Regions from separate parts of the Promicromonospora sp. Populi genome, predicted to be linked through region 1. Evidence: riboswitches for the same ligand, from Rfam matches in the RefSeq annotation. Region 1 holds a riboswitch; each other region holds the start of a gene.
The links. Region 1 has a riboswitch for thiamine pyrophosphate ahead of thiO (glycine oxidase ThiO). Riboswitches for the same ligand answer to the same signal wherever they lie in the genome.

Region 1 (6,630 bases):
CGGTTACGGCTTCCTCGCCGGTACCGTCACGGGCCCGGACGGCGAGCCCGTCGCCGGCGCGCGCGTGACCACCGGCGAGCGCTCCGACACCACCGACGCCGAGGGCGCGTACCGCCTGGGCCTCGAGGAGGGCTCGTACGACCTGAGCGTCTCCGCGTTCGGGTTCATCGACGCCGCGGCCCAGGCCGACGTCGTCGAGGACGAGACCACCACCCAGGACTTCGTCCTGGAGGCCGCGCCGACCACCACCGTGAGCGGCACCGTCACCGACGGTTCCGGCCACGGCTGGCCGCTCGACGCCAAGGTCACCGTGCAGGGCGCACCCAGCAGCGTGGTGGCGTGGACCGACCCGTTCACGGGGGAGTACTCGCTCGAGCTGCCGCAGTCGGCCACGCACACGCTCGTCGCGACGCCGTCAGTGACCGGCTACGGGGCGCTCACGCAGGAGGTCGAGGTCGGCACCGAGCCGGCGACCGCCGACGTCGCCGCTCCGGTGGCACCCGAGTGCACGGCTCCCGGTTACGCCCTGACCGGCGCGGGCGCAGGCACCGAGGAGTTCGAGTCCGGCGCCGTGCCCGAGGGCTGGACCGTCGAGGACCTGGCCGGCACCGAGCAGGTCTGGACCTTCGACGACCGGTTCGAGTACGGCAACATGACCGGTGGCGAGGGCCTGTTCGCCGAGGTGAACAGTGACGCCTACGGCCCTGACGGGTCGCAGGACACCACCCTCACGGCACCGGCCTACGACCTGAGCGACGTCGACGCGCCGCTCCTGACGTTCGATCAGGCGTACTCGTCGGGCGGCGACTTCGCCGACGTCGACCTCAGCCTGGACGGTGGCGAGACCTGGGAGACCGTGCTGCACCAGACCGCCGACGCGAACGGGCGCGTGCTCGTCGGGCTCCCGGGCGCGGGCGGTCAGTCCGACGTGCGGGTCCGGTTCCACTACGGCGACGCCGCGTGGTCCTTCTGGTGGCAGGTCGACAACGTGTCGATCGGGGAGTGCACCCCGGTCGACGGCGGCCTCGTTGCCGGGTTCGTCCGGGACCTCAACACCGGTGACGGCGTGAACGGCGCCACGGTGTCGGCCGGCGAGGAGCAGAGCACCAAGTCCTTGGACCCGGAGAACCCGGGCGTGGGCGCCGGGTACTACTCGCTGTTCTCGGCGCAGGTCGGTGCGCAGCAGATCGGTTATGCGGCCAAGGACTACAAGGCCAAGCAGGCAAAGGTGAAGGTCGTCGCCGACGCCGTCGTCCGAAAGGACGTGAAGCTCGCTGCCCCGCTCCTGACCGTCACTCCGAGCGAGATCAAGCGCACGGTGAAGCTGGGCGGCAGCAAGTCCGGCAGCTTCACCGTGAAGAACGAGGGCACCGCGCCCGCGAACGTCGAGGTGGCTCCGACGTCGTCCGACTTCGAGATCCTCGGGACCTCGGGCGGCAGCAGCGTCATCAAGGGCGCCACGGGCGAGGTGACCGAGGTGAGCACGGCCCCGTCCTCGGGCAAGCTGGGCAGGGCGAGCTCCGCCGCGCAGGCCGACGACGGCTTCGGCCGGAACGGCAAGAAGCCAGGGAAGACGGTGACGCCGTCGGCGCCGCCGTCGCTCCTGGCGGACGGGACCACCATCACCCACTCGTCGTCGCAGGACGTCGTTGCGGTCAACTCGGCGGCCTGCCTGGCCGGCGAGACGAAGGTGCTGCGGACGTTCACGCTGGAGGACTTCGACATCCAGGGTGAGTTCGCCGTGACCAACGTGTCCTTCGGGGTGGAGATCGCCGGGGCGGACACGCCTGTGACGGTCAACCTGTACGAGCTCGACGGGGACTTCCTGTACGAGAACATGACGCTGCTCGGCTCGTCCGAAGCGACCCTGGAGGAGCAGGAGCTCACGATGGTCGACGTGCCGGTCACCGGCACCGCGACCGGCACGCTCGTGGTCGAGGTCGTCAGCCCCGCCGGGTTCTTCATCGGCTCCAACGCCGAGCCGGAGACCGCGCCGTCGTACATCGCCTCGTCGGAGTGCAACACGCCCGAGCCGACTCCCGTCGCGGAGCTCGGCTTCCCGGACATGCACGTGGTGATGAACGTGACCGGTGAGTCCACGGTCGACGTGCCGTGGCTCGACGTCCAGCCGCCGTCCTTCACGCTCGCTCCCGGAGCGTCCGCGAAGGTGTTCGTCGACATGGACAGCAGCCGGGTCGACCAGCCGGGCACGTACACCGCGGGAGTGGTGGCCAACGGCAGCACGCCGTACGCCGAGCCCCGCGTGGACGTGTCGCTGACGGTGACGCCGCCCGCCAACTGGGGCAAGATCGCCGGCACCGTCACTGGGGCCACCTGCGAGGACGAGACCGTGCCGCTGGAGGGCGCGTTCGTGGTCATCGACGGGTCCGAGTACGACGTCACGCTCGTGACCGGGCCGGACGGCGGCTATGCCCGCTGGATGGGGATCTCCAACAACCGGCTGACGCTGCTCAGCTCGGCGACGGGGTACCCGCCGGAGTCGAAGCAGGCACGCATCATCAAGGGTCAGACGGTGGTGCACAACTTCGAGCTGAACGAGTTCTGCGGGTAGTACCGCCCGCGAGGGCCGGCTAGCTCAGGCCCCCGCACTCCCGACGACCCGCCGTCGCAGCTCAACAGCTGCGGCGCGCGGGTCGTCGGCCTGTGTGATGGCCCGTACGACGACGATGCGCCGCGCCCCGGCGTCGAGCACCCGGTCGAGGCGATCGGTGTCGATCCCGCCGATCGCGAACCACGGCGTGACCGGCCGGCGGGCGGCGACGTCGCGCAAGAGGTCCAGGCCGACGGCGGGGCGGCCGGGCTTGGTGGGGGTGCTCCACAGCGGGCCCACGCAGAAGTAGTCGACACGCGGGTCGGCATCCGCGGCCAAGGCCTCGTCCAGGGCGTGCGTGGACCGGCCCAGCACGGGGCCGTCGCCCAGCAGCTGCCGCACCGCGCCCGGCGGCAGGTCGTCCTGGCCCATGTGCACCACGGGCGCCCCGGTCAGCTGTGCGATGTCGGCCCGGTCGTTGACCGCCCGCAGCGCACCGTGCTCGGCGGCCACCCGCTCCACGACGGCCTGCAGCGCGACCTCGCGGGCGGCGTCCAGGGTCTTGTCCCGCAGCTGGACCACGTCGACGCCGCCGTCGAGCGCCGCGTGCAGGAACGGCTCGAGGTCGCCCGTGGCCTCGCGGGCGTCGGTGCAGAGGTAGAGGCGGGCGTCGGCCAGCCGGGTCCGTGGATCCACGCGCGTGAGTCTAGGCACGCGAACGGGTGCCGGATGAGGGTTATGGTTGCCACCGTGCACGGGAGCCCCGCACGGGGCTGAGAGGGCGCAGGGCGCCGACCGTCGAACCTGATCTGGGTAATGCCAGCGAAGGGAGCTTCAGCCTTGACCAGCCATGCCTGCGACGTGCTCGTAGTCGGCGGGGGAATCATCGGCCTGACGGCGGCCTGGCGCGCGCTCGCGGCCGGCGCCACCGTCACCGTGCTGGACCCCGCGCCCGGCGACGGCGCCACACGCGCCGCGGCGGGCATGCTCGCCCCAGTCATGGAGGCGGGCTTCGGGCAGAGCGGCCTGACCCGGCTCGGGACCGAGTCGCTCGCGCTGTGGCCGCGGTTCGCCCGGTCGCTCGAACAGGCGGCGGGCCTGCCGCCCGGCGCGATCGGCCTCGACCGCACGGGCACGCTTGCCCTCGCCTACGACGGCGACGACCTGGCCGAGCTGCGCCGGATGCTCGCCCTGCACCGGGAGTGGGGCCTGGGCTCGGTGGAGATCTCGCCCGACGACGCTCGCTTACGCGAGCCCGCCGTCGGCCCGCGCGTGGCGGGCGCCGCCTGGGTGCCCGGGGACCATCAGGCCGACCCGCGGGCAGTCCACGCCGCGTTGTCCGCGGTGGTCGACGCCGCACCCGCCGCGCGGCTGGTGCGCCGGGCCGCAACCGCGCTGACCTGGGTGGACGGCGCCGTCGTCGGAGTTTCGGACGACGCGGGGGAGCGGCACGCGGCCGGGACCGTCGTCCTGGCCGCCGGGTTCAGCAGCGGCGAGCTGTTCCCTGGTGCGCCCACCCGGGCGGTGCCCGGCACAACCCTGCGTCTGGACGTCGGCCCAGAGCTGACCTCCGGGCTTGTGGTGCGCGGCACCGTGCAGGGCCGCCCCGTCTACGTGGTGCCGAGGCGGCAACGGGCCGACGGGCGGCGCGAGGTAGTGGTGGGCGCGACCTCCGACGAGCGCGACGACGACCGCCTGACCCGGTACGCCGACGTCTTCACGCTGCTGCGCGACGCCCGCGCCCTGCTGCCCGCCCTCGACGACGCGGTATTCGTCGAGGCCACCACCCGGTCCCGGCCCGGCACCCCCGACAACGCGCCGCTGCTCGGCTGGGCTGCCGACGGCCTGCTGCTGGCCACCGGCCACCACCGCAACGGTGTGCTGCTCGCCCCGCTGACCGCCGCCGTCGTCGACCACCTGCTCGGTGGGGCGCCGGGCGCGGCCGTGCCAGGCGCGGCCCTCGAAGCCGCCGTCCTGCTTGCTGACCCGCACCGATTCGCCCGCACCACCCAGGGAGTCGCCAGATGACAACCGCCGAAACCACGCTCGTCAACGGCGAGCCCCACCCGCTGGACGGCCCGCTCCCCGTCACCGACCTGGTCGCCCGGCTCCTGCCCGGCCTGGTGGTCGACGGCGCCCCGCGGGGTGTCGCCGTCGCCATCAACGACGCGGTGCTGCCCCGCAGCGCCTGGGCAAGCACGACCGTGCGGCCCGGCGACCGCGTCGAGGTAGTCACCGCGGTACAGGGAGGCTGAGCATGACCATCGAACAGCACACCGCCGCCATCGAGGCCCCGCTGACGATCGCCGGCACGCCGCTGCGCTCGCGGCTGATCATGGGCACCGGCGGAGCGGCCAGCCTGCTCGCGCTGGAGGACGCGCTCGTCGCGTCGGGCACGGAGCTGACCACCGTCGCGATGCGGCGTGTGTCGAGGCCACGGCCCTCTGCGGACCCGGACCGGGCCGGCGACCCGTCGGTGTGGGGGCTGCTCGCGCGCCTCGGAATCCGGGCGCTGCCCAATACCGCCGGCTGCTTCGCCGTGCGCGAGGCGGTGCTCACCGCGCAGCTCGCCCGCGAGGCCTGCGAGACGAGCTGGGTCAAGCTCGAGGTCATCGCCGACGACGTCACGCTGCTGCCCGACCCGATCGCCCTGGTCGAGGCCGCGAAGATCCTGGTCGACGACGGTTTCACCGTGCTGCCCTACACGAACGACGACCCGATCACTGCCCGACGGCTGCAGGACGTCGGCTGCGCGGCCGTCATGCCGCTGGGCTCGCCGATCGGCTCCGGGCTCGGCATCAACAACCCGCGCAACATCGAGGCGATCGCCGCCGCGGCGTCGGTGCCGGTGATCCTCGACGCGGGCATCGGCACCGCGTCCGACGCGGCGCTGGCGATGGAGCTCGGCTGCGACGGCGTGCTGCTCGCCACTGCCGTGACGCGCGCCGCGGACCCCGTGCGCATGGCCCGCGCCATGCGGCTCGCGGTCGAGGCGGGGTACGACGCCGCGCACGCCGGGCGGGCACCCAGGCGCGAGCGCGCGCTGGCGTCGTCGCCCCTGGACGGGCGGGCAGGCGTCGGTAACAACCTGGACCTGGCGCTGTGACCGCCGGAGTGATCGCCGGTGTGGCTGCCGGTGTGGCTGCCGGTGTGGCCGCTGGTGTGGCAGCCAGGACGCCGCTGGTCGAGCCGGGGCGGGAGCTCGCGCGGGACGAGCTGGCCCGCTATGCGCGGCACCTCGTGCTGCCCGGCATCGGGCTCGACGGGCAGCGCCGGCTCGCGGCCGCGCGAGTGCTCGTCGTCGGCGCGGGCGGGCTGGGCAGCCCGGCCCTGCTCTACCTCGCCGCCGCGGGCGTCGGCACCCTGGGCATCGTGGACGACGACGTCGTCGAAGCCGCCAACCTGCAGCGTCAGGTCATCCACGGCGTCTCCGACCTGGGCGCGCCGAAGACGGCGTCGGCCCGGGCAACGATCGCCGAGGTCAACCCGCACGTCGAGGTGGTCGAGCACACCGAGCGGCTGACGGCGACCAACGCGCTCGACGTGCTGAGCGGCTACGACCTGGTGCTCGACGGGACGGATGCGTTCGCCACCCGCTACCTGGTGTCGGACGCCGCCGAGGTGCTGGGCATCCCGTGCGTCTGGGGTGGGATCTACCGGTTCACGGGCCAGGTCGCGACGTTCTGGGGAGCGCCGTCCGACGGCGTCGAGGGCGTCACCTACCGCGACGTCTTCCCGGTGCCGCCACCGCCGGGGGCGGCACCGGACTGCGCCACGGGCGGTGTGTTCGGCGCGCTGTGCGGCACCATCGGCTCGGTCATGGCTACCGAGGCGGTCAAGCTGATCACCGGCGTCGGGGACACGCTGCTCGGGCGGCTGGCCGTGTATGACGCGCTCGCGCTGACCTGGCGGCAGCTCCGGGTTCGCCGCGACCCGGAGCGGGAGCCGGTGACGGCGCTGCTCACCGGCGGGGCTGGGGCTGGGGCTGGGGCTGGGGCTGGGGCTGGGGCCGCGGCCGCGGCCGACCCGTACGCGGTCTTCTGCGGCCTGCCGGCCGCCAGCGGCCCGACCACCTCGGT
Region 2 (6,630 bases), 270 kb from region 1:
CCGCCGATCAGGACCGTGGCGATCACGAGGTTCACGAACGGCCCGCCGAACATCACGATCAGCTTCTTGGGCGTCGAGAGGTTGTAGAAGGCGCGGTGCTCCTCACCGGGGCGCACCTCCGCGACGGAGGCGTCGCGCGCGTCCGAGATGAGCTCGCTGAAGAAGCCCTTGCCGCGCCGGGCGCCGGCCGGGGCGGGGGGCATCATGCCCACGAGCCGCACGAACCCGCCCAGCGGGATCGCCTTGATGCCGTACTCCGTCTCGCCCTTGGTCCGCGACCAGACGGTGGGCCCAAAACCGATGAAGTACTGGCTCACGCGCACGCCGAACTTCTTGGCGGGGATCATGTGCCCCAGCTCGTGCAGCCCGACGGAAACCATGACGCCCAGCAGGAGGACGAGCACACCAACGATGTGCGGAACGATGCTCACGGCACCGAGACTACGGCACCTCTCCGACAGCCCGGAAGACGGCGCACACCTCCCCTCGTGGCACGCACCCGACGTTCACCGCCTGTCGATTTCATGGTGATTCGTTGAAACTTTGGTTACCGGTCATTAACCTGACCGCATGTCGGATTCGTCCAGCTCTAGGTTCCGAGAGCTACACGCGCACGGCCCCGCCCTGCTCACCGAGAGCCTCGCCGCGATGTTCCAGACCGAGGCGTGGCCGGCCGCGGACGGCGACTCCAGGGTGGCGCGGCAGCTGCGCGAGATCGGCGTAGACGTCAGCGCGATCTGGGCGGCCTCCCGCTGGAACATGGGCGACGACGGCGAGGCGCCGAACCGCCGCCACCCGGTGCCCGGCGACCCGCGCGGCCCGCAGACCGCTGCCGCGCTGACCGCCGTCGCCGGACAGCCGCGCGCCGCGGCCCTGCTCGGGGTTTACCTCTGGTCGCAGGCGAGCGACGCCCTGCAGTACACCTTCCGGCACGGCCGGATCATCGTCCCGCTGCGCGCCTTCGTCGAGACCTGGGAGACGTGCCGCGACCAGGCCCCGGACGACGCCTGCCGGGCGGAGGGCGACGCCGTGGCCGTGCTGCTGCGCACCCTCATCACCCAGATGCACACCTCCGCGGCCCGCAGCGCGGGCAGCCTGGAACGACTGGCCGACGCCGCCACGCAGGCCGGCGAACGCTGCGCGGACCTGCTCCGGGCCGCCCGCGCCATCCCCGACCCCACGTCCCCGTTCCGCCGCGTCCTGGTGCCGCAGGCCGTTACCCGCATCCGCTACTTCCGTGCGCTGGCCGACGCCGCCCGGGCGGCCGACGAGGCGATGGCGGGCCACTCGGCGCGGCTGGGCCCAGCGCTCGACGGCCTGCGCGCTGCCGAGACAGACCGGCACCTCAACTACATCCTGGCCAGCGAGCTGCGCTCCTACCGGATGCACCTGACTGAGCTGTACCGCAACCTCGACGCAACCTGGCTCACGCTCGACCGCCTCAGGACCATCTACATCTACCCGTTCGGGCTCCGGGACGTCAGCCCGGCCGCCGCGGTCGCGGCGATCCGGAGCCTCGCGGAGCGGGACGAGCGGCCCGAGCTGCTCGGCGTCCAGGCCTTCGCGGTGCGCGGCCGCCTCAAGATGGACGACGTCTGGGCGAGCGTCGACCGCGCCGCCCGCCCGTACGGCGGAGTGTCGCTGTCCATGCCGAACGTGCGCCTGGAGCAGCCCGACGGGACGCTCATCGCCGAGCTGTCCTGCGACGTCCGGTTCACCGAGTTCGGCAACCACTACGTGCGCTTCCGCTACTCGGCCCGCGACCAGCAGCCGCAGGAGGTCCGCGACGCCCGGTTCCGGCTGTCCAACCTGCACGCCGACATCCGGGTGCGGTGGATCGGCCCGGACGGCTCACCCGTCGACGTCGACCACGGCGGCGGACTGCCGCCGGAGCGGCTGTACGACCTCGCCGACCTGCTCCAGCGCGCCACCACCGACCTGGTCCGCGAGGGCACGGAGATCGCCCAGGGGCGCGCGCACGTCGTCACCACCGTCTACGAGGCGAGCCGGGGGCGCGGCCCGGCCGCACCCGCGGCACAGCGCACGCCGGTCACCATGGGCGACGAGCTGCTGGCCGCGTTCGGCTCGCAGGTGCTGCTGCACCCGGTCTCCTACGGCACGGCCACGCTGTGCGACTGGACCCTGCGCCAGCGCAATCCCGTGCTGCTGGAGGGCGTGCGGCACCTGGGCGACGTCGTCTCGGTGGCCACCAACTCCACGACCGTGGCGCTGGTCGGCACAGCGCACTTCAAGATCTCCCAGTACGGCTCGCTCGCCGAGTTCGTGGCCAGCCTCAACGGGCTGTTCAGCGCCTGGAACGCCACCCTCGCGGACCACCTGCGGCTCGTCGCGACCATGCTCGCCGACCACGACGTGAACAACGGCGCCGACCTCGCCGACCGCAAGGAACGCCTCACCCGCGAGCAGCTGCGCCTGCACGAGTTCGCCTCGGAGGTCCGCACCACGCTGACCACCATCACCTCCCCCACGTTCCTGGCCTCCGCTCTGGAGTCCCGGATGCTGAACCAGCTGCTGCAGGCGTCGCACTTCGAGCAGCAGGCCGCAGTGGTCACCGAGCGGCTGCGCGAGCTGCTCCAGGAGCCCATCGCCGCCCGGCTCGCCGCCCTCGAACGCCTGCACGGCGACCGCGAGCGGGAGGCCGAGGCGAAGCGCGAGCGCGGACGCCGTCGGCTGATGGACGGCACGCTCTCCGCGATCACCGTGTTCGCGGGCGTCTACGCCCTGATCGGCACCGTCCAGGTGGCCCTGGACGCGGCCCTGATCGACCCGCTCCAGGCGGTCGCGGCCACCGCCCTGGTCACCGTCGGCGCCCTGGTGACCGGCCTGGCGGTGTTCAACTGGGCTCGAAGGCGCTGACAGGTCATAACCTTGGGCGATGACCGAGACACCCGTAGCCACAGGGCAGAACGTCACGCCGCGCGGAACACCCCGGGACGACGCCGCCCGCCGTAACCTCTGGGGACACTTCACGCGCCAGTCCGCCTGGGAGTCCGGCGTGCCCACGCTGGTGCGCGGCGAGGGCCACCACGTGTGGGACTCGGCCGGCCGCCGGTACATCGACGGGCTCTCGGGGCTCTTTGTGGTCCAGGCCGGGCACGGCCGCCGATCGCTCGCCGAGGCCGCCGCCAAGCAGGCCGGTGAGCTCGCCTACTTCCCGATCTGGGGGTTCGCGCACCCGCCGGCCATCGACCTGGCCGAGCGGCTCGCAGAGCACGCTCCCGGCGACCTCAACCGGGTGTTCTTCACGACGGGCGGGTCCGAGGCCGTCGAGACGGCGTTCAAGCTGGCCAAGCAGTACTGGAAGCTGCAGGGCAAGCCCGGCAAGTACAAGGTGATCTCCCGGGCCGTGGCCTACCACGGCACCACCCACGGCGCCCTGTCCGTGACCGGTGTGCCCCGCATCAAGGAGCCGTTCGAGCCCCTGGTGCCCGGCACGCACAAGGTGCCCAACACCAACATCTACCGGGCCGACGAAGGCCTCCGCGACGACCCGAAGGCCTTCGGTCGCTGGGCCGCCGACCAGATCGAGACGCTGATCCTGACGGAGGGGCCCGGCTCGGTGGCCGCCGTCTTCCTCGAACCCGTGCAGAACGCGGGCGGCAGCATCCCGCCGCCGCCCGGGTACTTCGAGCGGGTGCGCGAGATCTGCGACAAGTACGACGTCCTGCTGGTCTCGGACGAGGTCATCTGCGCGTTCGGCCGCGTCGGGTCGATCTTCGCGTGCGACGACTACGGCTACGTGCCCGACATGATCACCTGCGCCAAGGGCATGTCTTCGGGCTACTCGCCGATCGGCGCCTGCATCGTCTCGGACCGTATCTTCGAGCCGTTCGCTACCGGGACCACGACCTTCGGGCACGGGTACACGTTCGGCGGGCACCCGGTCTCGGCAGCCGTCGCCATGGCGAACCTCGACATCTTCGACCAGGAGGACCTGACCGGGCGGGTCAAGGAGAACGCGCCCGCGTTCCGGTCCACGCTGGAGCAGCTGCACGACCTGCCGATCGTGGGTGACGTGCGCGGCGCCGGGTACTTCTGGTCGATCGAGCTCGTCAAGGACAAGGACACCCGGGAGACCTTCTCCGGCGACGAGGTGGAGCGCCTGCTGCGCGGGCTCCTCAACCCGGCGCTGCTCGAGGCCGGCCTGTACTGCCGCACCGACGACCGAGGCGACCCCGTGGTGCAGCTGGCGCCGCCCCTGACCACGGGCCCGGCAGAGTTCGCCGAGATGGAACAGATCCTGCGGGGCGTCCTGAGCGAGGTGTGGACGAAGCTCTGAGCGGAGGAGCGGCAGCGTCAGGCGGCAGCCGCCCGCTGCTCCGCGGGTCGACGGCGCAGGGGTGCGTGCTGGATGGCCGGCGGGTCGTAGGCCATGTCGAGGCGGCCGACGTCGGTACCGGGCGGCACGATGGCGTCGATCCGGTCGAGGACGTCGTCCGTCAGGGCCACCTCAGCGCCGGCGAGCGCGCTGTCCAGGTGCTCCATGGTGCGCGGGCCGATGATCGCGGACGTGACACCCGGATGGGCGATGGCGAACGCCATCGCGAGATGGTTCAGCGGGACCCCGGCGTCCTGGGCGACGGGGATGAGCTGCTCGACGACGTCGAGGCGGTGCTCGTCACGCAGGTGCTCGAAGCCGAACCGGGAGCGGTAGGTCTCGTTGTTCTGGCCCCTGCGGTACTGGCCGGTGAGCAGCCCGCCGGCGAGCGGGCTCCAGACGAGCGTGCCCATGCCGTACTGCTGGGCGACCGGCAGTACGTCGCGCTCGATGCCGCGGTTCAGGATGGAGTACGGAGGCTGCTCGGTGCGGAAGCGCTCCAGGCCGCGCCGCTCGGCGACCCACTGCGCCTCGACGATGTCGGCGGCCGGCATGGTGGATGAACCGATCGCGCGCACCTTGCCCGAGTTGATCAGGTAGGTCAGCGCCGCGAGCGTGTACTCGACGTCCGTCTCCGGGTCGGGGCGGTGGATCTGGTACAGGTCGATGTGGTCTCGTCGACGGGCTGCGGCACGGGGCCGAACCCCGCTCCTGAGGAGCCCGGACTGCGGCTCTGACTCGCCGCACCGAGGTGCGCGAGTCAGGGGCGCAGTCCCGCGTCGCCCCCGCACGCGCCTGAGGCTGCGCCGGCTGCTTGGACACGGTTCCCGCGCCGCCGTCGACGACCTATGGTTGGACCCAATGGCGCGGGGCGCCAGGGCGCTAGCCCGGCTGAGATGCACCCGTGAACCTGCTCTAGGTAATTCTAGCGAAGGGAACGCCTCGTGGGTCCTGTCGTGAGCGCGCCCGCGCCCGACGCCGCTCCCCGCATCCGACCCGCCAGACACCCGGTGGTGGCGTTGACGATCGCCGGGTCGGACCCGTCCGGCGGCGCCGGGATCCAGGCAGACCTGAAGACCTTCGCGGCGCTCGGCGGTTACGGCTGCGCGGTGCTCACGGGGCTCACCGCGCAGTCCACCACCGGCGTCACGCGGGTACTTCCGGTGCCCGCCGACATGGTGACGGCTCAGCTGGAGACGCTGTTCGCCGACGTCGCGGTGGACACCGTGAAGATCGGCATGACATCGGACGCCGCCGTCGCCCGCGCGATCGCCGCGGCCCTGCGCGACCTGCGGGCCGCCGGACGCGCGCCGTACGTGGTGCTCGACCCGGTGATGGTCGCGACGTCGGGCGACCGGCTCCTGGCGCGAGACGCCGAGGCGGTGCTGCGCGACGAGCTGCTGCCCATGGCCGACCTGGTCACGCCCAACCTGCCCGAGGCCGCGGTACTGCTCGGCGTCGAGCCGGCCCGGGACGCCGCCGAGGCTGCCGACCAGGCGCGGGCGCTGCTGAAGCTCGGCGCGCGGCTCGCCCTGGTGAAGGGCGGGCACCTGGAGTCGGCCGAGTCGGTCGACCACCTGGCGGGTCCGGACGCCGTCGTCGCCCTGACCGCCCCGCGGATCCCCACCCGAAACACCCACGGCACGGGCTGCACGCTCAGCTCGGCGTGCGCCGTCCTGCGGCCCCTGCACAACGACTGGGAGCCCGCGGTACGCGCGGCGAAGGACTACCTGACCGAGACCCTCCGCGCCGCGGACACCCTGATCATCGGCGGTACCGGGACAGCGGCGGGTCCGTGGCACGGGCACGGCCCTGTCGATCACGGATACGCCGCACGGACGGCGGCCGATGCCGCGGCCGCATGGTCGGTCTCCGGGTAAAGGTTCCGCGAGCCAGCTCGGTTGCTGTCGGTAGACGTTGTCTACTGGCAGCAACGCACTCCGCAGACCTACTGTTTCCCCAGGCCATCCCAGTCGACACGCGTCACCCGGTCGCCACACCCCAGCAGGGACGTCGCGCAGGGCCGGACCGTCAGGACTTGAGGAGCTCCGCGGCACGAGCGCGGGCCCAGGCGTCGGCCTCCAGGACGCCCTCGACCGACGTCGCGTCGCCCGCCTCCGTGGCCGCATGCGCCTCCACGACGGCGGCCACGGTGTCGACGATGTCGAGGAACCCGATGGTGCCGTCGTGGAACGCGTCCACGCACACCTCGTTCGCCGCGTTGTAGACCGCCGGGTAGGTCCCACCGGCCTCCCCGACCTGCCGGGCCAGGCGGACGGCGGGGAAGGCGT
Region 3 (6,630 bases), 830 kb from region 1:
GGTCTCCCGCCGCTAATCCTCGTAACCGAGTGCGGGCTTCTTGTTGGGTCAGCCGCAGCCGACCCAACAAGAAGCCCGCACTCAGTTACTGCTGGGGGTCACCAGTTCTTGGTGACTCCCGGGACGTTGGCCGGCAGCTTCACGTTCTTCGGGTGGAAGACGTACGCGATGCCGTCCGTCGACGTCTGCCAGACGCGCTCGAAGTTCTCCCGCGTGTAGACCTGGCGCACGGCCTCGTTGCTGGCCTTGTTCGGGTCGTTGATGATCGGGTCACCGTCCGCGGTGAACCCGACCAGCACGAGGAGGTGCCCCGGGGTGCTGTAACCGGCCTCGGGCATCTCCTCCTCGTCGAAGTTGAGGGAGAAGGTCAGCGGGATACCGGCAGCGATGAACCGCTCCGCCTCCGCGAGGGAGCGCAGGCGGGTCACGAAGCTGTCCAGCCCGAACGTGCTCGCGTACGCGGTGTTGAACGGCCAGTTGCCAGCGCCCTCGTACGTGTAGTCCCACGTCTTTATCGCGGCGTAGTCGACCTGCGGGTCGCCGTTCGGCGCCTCGATGTCCTCCAGCTCCTCGGCCGGCACCTCGCGCCCGTACGAGTAGATGACCATCGAGGACGACGTCGGCGAGCACCACACCTGGCCGCCGCCCCCGAACTCGGGGTACTCGCCGATGTGGATGAGCTGGCTGAACCGCGGCACGTCGAGCTCGACCTCTCGCCCGAGCGTGAAGTCGCTGGTGCCCGTGTAGTGCTCGTCGGGCAGGATCTCGCTGATCATGGTGCTCACCGAGGACAGGCGCGGCGAGGTCCGGGCGCCCTCGGGCCGGTACAGCCTGGCCCGGGTCTGGTACGCGTCCGGCTCGAAGCCGGCCCTCGAGACGAACGTGTCGGTGAACAGGGCAGCGTCGGTGTCGCCCTGGCCGTTCAAGGAGGTGCGGTGGATGTCGCCGACGCTGCCGTCGGCGGGCGCGAACTCGTCGCCCGACGCCCAGCGGCCCATCACGAACCACTTGGTCCAGGTCCCGTCAGCCTTGCGGCCGCGGAACTCCACCTCGACCCAGGTGCCAGTGGGGGTATCAACGTTCCAGGAGGGAACGGCCTGCTTGATCGGGTACCCGGCCTCGACGACGGGTGAGGTCCAAGTCCCGGTCTCGTAGGTGACGGGCGTGCCGTCGCCGAACGGGTCGGTGTAGTCAACGAGGTCGCCGCCGCGGGCCAGGAAGAGCCCGCCGTAGACGTCGAACCGGAGCTCGTCGCGTTCGCCCTTGAGCAGGTCCCGGCGCCCTTCCCAGGTGGTCAGAGTGATCTGGTTGTCCGACGCCGCAGGGGTCACCTCAGGCGCCCCCGCCGCCGACACCGCACCCGCAACAATCCCTGCTTGGACCACGAGCGCTCCCGTCGCAGCCAATGCGAACGCCCTAGTTCGCAGCTTGTTCCGTACCGGCATTCCAGCCTCCATGTCCCGGGCTCCCTGCTGGGGTGAGCGAGCCGTCGGGGTCTGCCTATCACGGTGAGGGGACAGCGCAGAAGGAAAGTCGTATGTGGTGCTAACGTCGGCGGCGATCCCACGGGTGCCCCACGCAGGGGCTGAGATCGGGCTGACGGCCCGGGACCGTTGAACCTGTCCGGTTAACACCGGCGTAGGAAGCAGGAGTCTCATGATGGAGAACACCCAGTCCCGCACGCTCGCCTTCGAGCACGAGAACAAGCACGACGATGTCGCCCTGCGGGTGCCGGTCACCGAGATCACGTTGGCGTCGTCGCCCGACGGCACCCCGAACGAGCCGGTTCGGGTCTACCGCACACAAGGCCCCGGGTCCGACCCGGTCCGCGGCCTCCCGCCGGCCCGCGAACCCTGGGTCGTGGCACGGGGAGATACCGAGGAGTACGACGGCCGCCGTCGAGCCCTGGCCGACGACGGGCGCAGCGCCCTGCGCCGGGGCGCGGCGACCCAGGAGTGGCGGGGAGAACGACGTCGACCCCGCCGGGCCGTCCCCGGCCGGACCGTCACCCAGATGCACTACGCGCGCCAGGGCGTCATCACGCCGGAGATGCGGTTCGTCGCGCTGCGCGAGGACTGCGACGTCGAGCTGGTGCGCAGCGAGGTCGCGGCAGGCCGGGCGATCATCCCGAACAACGTGAACCACCCGGAGTCGGAACCGATGATCATCGGCAAGGCGTTCCTGGTGAAGATCAACGCGAACATCGGGAACTCGGCCGTCCACAGCTCGATCGCGGAGGAGGTGGAAAAGCTCGAGTGGGCCACGAAGTGGGGCGCCGACACGGTCATGGACCTCTCCACCGGGGACGACATCCACACCACCCGCGAGTGGCTGCTGCGCAACTCGCCGGTACCCATCGGCACCGTGCCGATCTACCAGGCCCTCGAGAAGGTGAACGGCGACGCGAGCGCGCTGACCTGGGAGGTCTACCGGGACACCGTGATCGAGCAGTGCGAGCAGGGCGTCGACTACATGACCGTGCACGCGGGCGTGCTGCTGCGGTACGTGCCGCTCACCGCCGACCGCGTGACGGGGATCGTGAGCCGCGGCGGGTCGATCCTCGCGGGCTGGTGCCTGGCGCACCACCAGGAGAACTTCCTGTACACGCACTTCGACGAGCTCTGCGAGATCTTCGCCGCGTACGACGTCGCGTTCTCCCTGGGTGACGGCCTGCGGCCGGGTTCGCTCGCGGACGCGAACGATGCCGCCCAGTTCGCCGAGCTCGACACGCTCGCCGAGCTGACCAAGCGGGCGTGGGAGTACGACGTCCAGGTGATGGTCGAGGGGCCGGGCCACATCCCGTTCCACCTGGTGCGCGAGAACGTGGAGCGGCAGCAGGAGCTCTGCGACGGCGCCCCGTTCTACACGCTCGGCCCGCTGGTGACCGACATCGCGCCCGGGTACGACCACATCACCTCCGCCATCGGCGCCACCGAGATCGCCCGGTACGGCACCGCGATGCTCTGCTACGTCACGCCCAAGGAGCACCTCGGCCTGCCTGACCGGGACGACGTGCGTACCGGCGTCGTCACCTACAAGATCGCCGCGCACGCGGCCGACGTCGCCAAGGGCCACCCAGGCGCCCGGACAAGGGACGACGCCCTGTCCAAGGCCCGCTTCGAGTTCCGCTGGCGGGACCAGTTCAACCTGTCGCTCGACCCGGAGCTCGCCGAGCAGTACCACGACGAGACCCTCCCGGCCGAGGCCGCCAAGACCGCGCACTTCTGCTCGATGTGCGGCCCCAAGTTCTGCTCGATGCGCATCTCGCAGGACATCCGCGACGAGTTCGGCGGCGCCAAGGCCCAACAGGCGCTCGCGGGCGACGTAGCCGAGGCGGCCGCGGCAGGCATGGCCGAAAAGTCGGCCGAGTTCCGCGCGTCAGGCGGCGAGGTCTACCTCCCGCAACCCACCCTCCGCCCGTAACCCACCGACTTGGTTGTGGGCGTGATCGTTGCGCCTAAAACGGGCAATCGGCAGCAACGATCGCGCCCACAACCAATCGGTCAGTCCAGGTCCGGGACCGGGCCTGTTGTTGTGCCCTCTACCAGGGTTACCGGGAGGAGGACTGATTCCGGCTCCTCGCCGGCCAGGAGCGCGACGACGGCCAGGCCGAGCGCCCGGCCCTTCTCGACGAGCGGCTGGTGCACGCTGGTGAGCACGTCGGGGGAGAGCCACGGCAGGTCGAGGCCGTCGAACCCGGCCACTGAGACGTCCTCCGGCACGCGCAGGCCGAGCTCGCGCGCGGCGATCACGGCGCCCGCCGCGAGCAGGTCGGAGTGGGCGACGATCGCCGTCGGACGGTCGCGGGCCGGTGCCCACTCGGACAGGATCTCGGTGGCCGCGTCCCGCCCGTGCTCCACGAGCGAGGCCGGCGTCTCCCAGGAGATGACCGGCTCGACGACGTCCCGCACCCCGGCCAGGCGGTTGCGGGTGGGGGTGCGCTCGGCGGCGGCGAGCCGGGCGGCGTCGACCGGCCCCGACCGCTCGTCCCGCCCGAAGGGCAGCGTGATCTCCGCGATCCGCGTGTGTCCTAGCTCGACGAGGAGGCGTACCGCCTCGGCGGCGCCGTGCCGGTCGTCGACGCCGACCACGGGCACGCCGGGCACGTTCTGCCCCTCGCCGATCACGACGGGTACCCCCCGGCGCTGCAGCGCGGCGAGGTTCGGGTCGTCCTTCAGGGTGCCCCACACCAGCACCGCGACGTCCATCGCGGCGGCCTCGACCAGCGGGTCGACGGCGGCCGGCAGCCCCGCCTCGGCAGCGAGCCCGACGGACTGCGCAGTGGCACCCTGCCGCGTCCCCGGGACGAGCAGCACGCCCAGACCCTGCTCACCGATCGCGGAGACCAGGCCGTGCAGCACCTGCGTGGACACCGGGTCCCGGAACGACCGGCCCAGCTGGTCGCCGATCACGACGCCCACGATCCCGGAGCGGCCGGACCTCAGCTGCCGCCCGAGCGGGTTGGGCCCGGAGTACTCGAGCTCGCGGGCGGCCGCGAGGACCTTCTCCCGGGTCTCGGGGGTGATGGGCCCCGCGCCGGAGAAGGCGAGCGACGCGGTGGAGACGGAGACACCTGCCAGCTCGGCGACCTTCGCGAGGGTCGGACGTACGGTCTGGCGGGTCATCGCGGTTCCTTCTCTCGCATCGGGGTGTGCATCGGGGCGGAATCTGCTGGGCCGATCCCAGGTTGTGGCCTACGGTCGGGAGATTCAATCGCAACAAGGAGTTTTGTGCCTACTGCACACGCCGCCGCTCGTGCGGTCTTCGTAGTCTTCGCCGCCAGCGGGTTCGGCTTCGCGAGCTGGGCCTCGCGTCTCCCGGCCGTCCGGGACGGCCTCTCGTTCTCCGAGCAGGAGATGGGCCTGCTGCTGCTCACCGGGTCCATCGGCTCGGTCGCGGCGATCCCGCTCTCGGGGCTGGTCGCGGAGCGGTTCGGCACCGCGCGGACCGTCGTCACGTTCGCCGGCATCCTCGTGGCGGGGCTCACCGTGGCCGGGTTCGGTGTCGCGGCGGGCGAGCACCTCGCGGTCCGGCTCGGTCTGATCCTCTTCGGCGTGGGTGCCGGGGTCTGGGACGCCGCGATGAACCTCGAGGGCGCCGCCGTGGAGCAGCGCCTCGGCCGGGCGGTCATGCCGATCTTCCACGCCGGGTTCTCCTTCGGCACCGTGCTGGGCGCGGGCATCGGCGCCCTGGTGGCCACCGCGGGCGTCCCCGTGGTCTGGCACATCGTGGGGGCGGGTGTGATCGCCCTCCTGTCGGTCCTGGTGGCGGTCCGCTATTTCTCCCCGCGCGCGGTGACGGCGACACTGCCCGACGCCGGCGCGGGCAACGCTGACGGCGCCGATCCGGGCGAGTTGACCCCACCGCCGTCGGGCATCGGGGGGCTGTTTGCTGCCTGGCGGGAGCCGCGGACCCTGGCGATCGGGCTGGTGGTGCTCAGCGCGGCCCTCACCGAGGGTGTCGCGAACGACTGGGTGGGCCTCGCGGTGGTGGACGGCTTCGGCACGTCCGACGGGATGGGGGCCGTGGGCCTCGCCGTCTTCCTCACCGCCATGACAACCGCTCGGCTCGCCGGGACGCGGGCGATCGACCGGTTCGGCCGGGTCCCGGTGCTCGTTCTCTCGGCGGCGCTGGCGTTCGCGGGTGTGCTCACGTTCTCGCTGGTCCCGGTCCTGTGGCTGGCCCTGGTCGGCGTCGGACTGTGGGGGCTCGGCGCGGCGATGGGCTTCCCGATGGGCATGAGCGCGGCGTCCGACGAGCCGCGGCGGGCAGCGATGCGGGTGGCCGCGGTCTCGACCATCGCCTACACCGCGTTCTTCGTGGGGCCGCCGCTGATCGGATTCGTGGCGCACGCGACGGGCTACCGCCTGGCGGTGCTCGTGCTGCTCGTCCCGATGGTGCTGGGTCTCCTCGTGGCGCGCTCGGTCCGGCCTCTGCCGACGGCGGCCGGTGTGAAGAGGTAGTGCAGGCAGCGGACCGGCATATGCCCAGGACAGGGCCGCAAGTTCGCGGCGTAGAACACGTCTGCGGACACTAAAAGGTTCCAGAACTAGCAGACATCACCCACGCCATGTCGAAGATGTGCACAAAACCAACGCGACAGGTAGATAGGCTTGCACGGTGAGCCCATACCCGGCAGACACCGCCCAGGCGCAAGCGGTGGCCCCCAGCCTCGCTGACCTCACCACGCTCAGAGTGGGTGGCCCGGCAGCCTCGTTCGTCGAGGCGGAGGAAGAGGCCGCACTGATCGACGCGGTAAGCACCGCCGACGACGACGGTGTGCCGCTGCTCGTGGTGGGTGGCGGCTCGAACCTGCTGGTGGCTGACGAGGGTTTTGACGGCGTCGTCGTGCGCGACAACCGGAGCGGGATCGTCGTCGAGTCGAGCGACACCTGCGGTGGTGCAGTGGTGAGCGCGCCCGCCGGCCAGAACTGGGACGAGCTCGTGGAGCGCGCCGTCGACGAGGGCTGGGTCGGGGTCGAGTCGCTGTCCGGCATCCCCGGGACCGTCGGCGCCGCGCCTGTGCAGAACATCGGCGCCTACGGGCAGGAGCTCTCCGGGGTGGTCTCGCTGGTCCGCACCTGGGACCGGGCGGAGCGCCGGGTGCGCACCTTCCCCGTCGGAGAGCTG

Region 2: linked by a shared signal. The riboswitch ahead of thiD (bifunctional hydroxymethylpyrimidine kinase/phosphomethylpyrimidine kinase) and the one ahead of thiO (glycine oxidase ThiO) in region 1 are both predicted to bind thiamine pyrophosphate.
Region 3: linked by a shared signal. The riboswitch ahead of thiC (phosphomethylpyrimidine synthase ThiC) and the one ahead of thiO (glycine oxidase ThiO) in region 1 are both predicted to bind thiamine pyrophosphate.

Annotation. Positions count from the first base shown of each region.
Region 1 covers NZ_CP163528.1:5,172,293-5,178,922, forward strand. Annotated here, with positions in the region: gene AB1046_RS23485 (S8 family serine peptidase) at 1-2,572, shown strand, start outside; gene thiE (thiamine phosphate synthase) at 2,597-3,247, opposite strand; TPP riboswitch at 3,296-3,399, shown strand; gene thiO (glycine oxidase ThiO) at 3,392-4,579, shown strand; gene thiS (sulfur carrier protein ThiS) at 4,576-4,806, shown strand; gene AB1046_RS23505 (thiazole synthase) at 4,809-5,657, shown strand; gene AB1046_RS23510 (ThiF family adenylyltransferase) at 5,714-6,630, shown strand, end outside.
Region 2 covers NZ_CP163528.1:214,946-221,575, reverse strand. Annotated here, with positions in the region: gene AB1046_RS01015 (RIP metalloprotease) at 1-431, opposite strand, end outside; gene AB1046_RS01010 (hypothetical protein) at 649-2,877, shown strand; gene AB1046_RS01005 (aspartate aminotransferase family protein) at 2,897-4,300, shown strand; gene AB1046_RS01000 (aldo/keto reductase) at 4,318-5,130, opposite strand; TPP riboswitch at 5,197-5,294, shown strand; gene thiD (bifunctional hydroxymethylpyrimidine kinase/phosphomethylpyrimidine kinase) at 5,284-6,219, shown strand; gene dxr (1-deoxy-D-xylulose-5-phosphate reductoisomerase) at 6,371-6,630, opposite strand, start outside.
Region 3 covers NZ_CP163528.1:4,339,767-4,346,396, forward strand. Annotated here, with positions in the region: gene AB1046_RS19645 (N-acetylmuramoyl-L-alanine amidase) at 1-16, shown strand, start outside; gene AB1046_RS19650 (C39 family peptidase) at 99-1,385, opposite strand; TPP riboswitch at 1,558-1,662, shown strand; gene thiC (phosphomethylpyrimidine synthase ThiC) at 1,657-3,423, shown strand; gene AB1046_RS19660 (LacI family DNA-binding transcriptional regulator) at 3,504-4,625, opposite strand; gene AB1046_RS19665 (MFS transporter) at 4,731-5,963, shown strand; gene AB1046_RS19670 (UDP-N-acetylmuramate dehydrogenase) at 6,121-6,630, shown strand, end outside.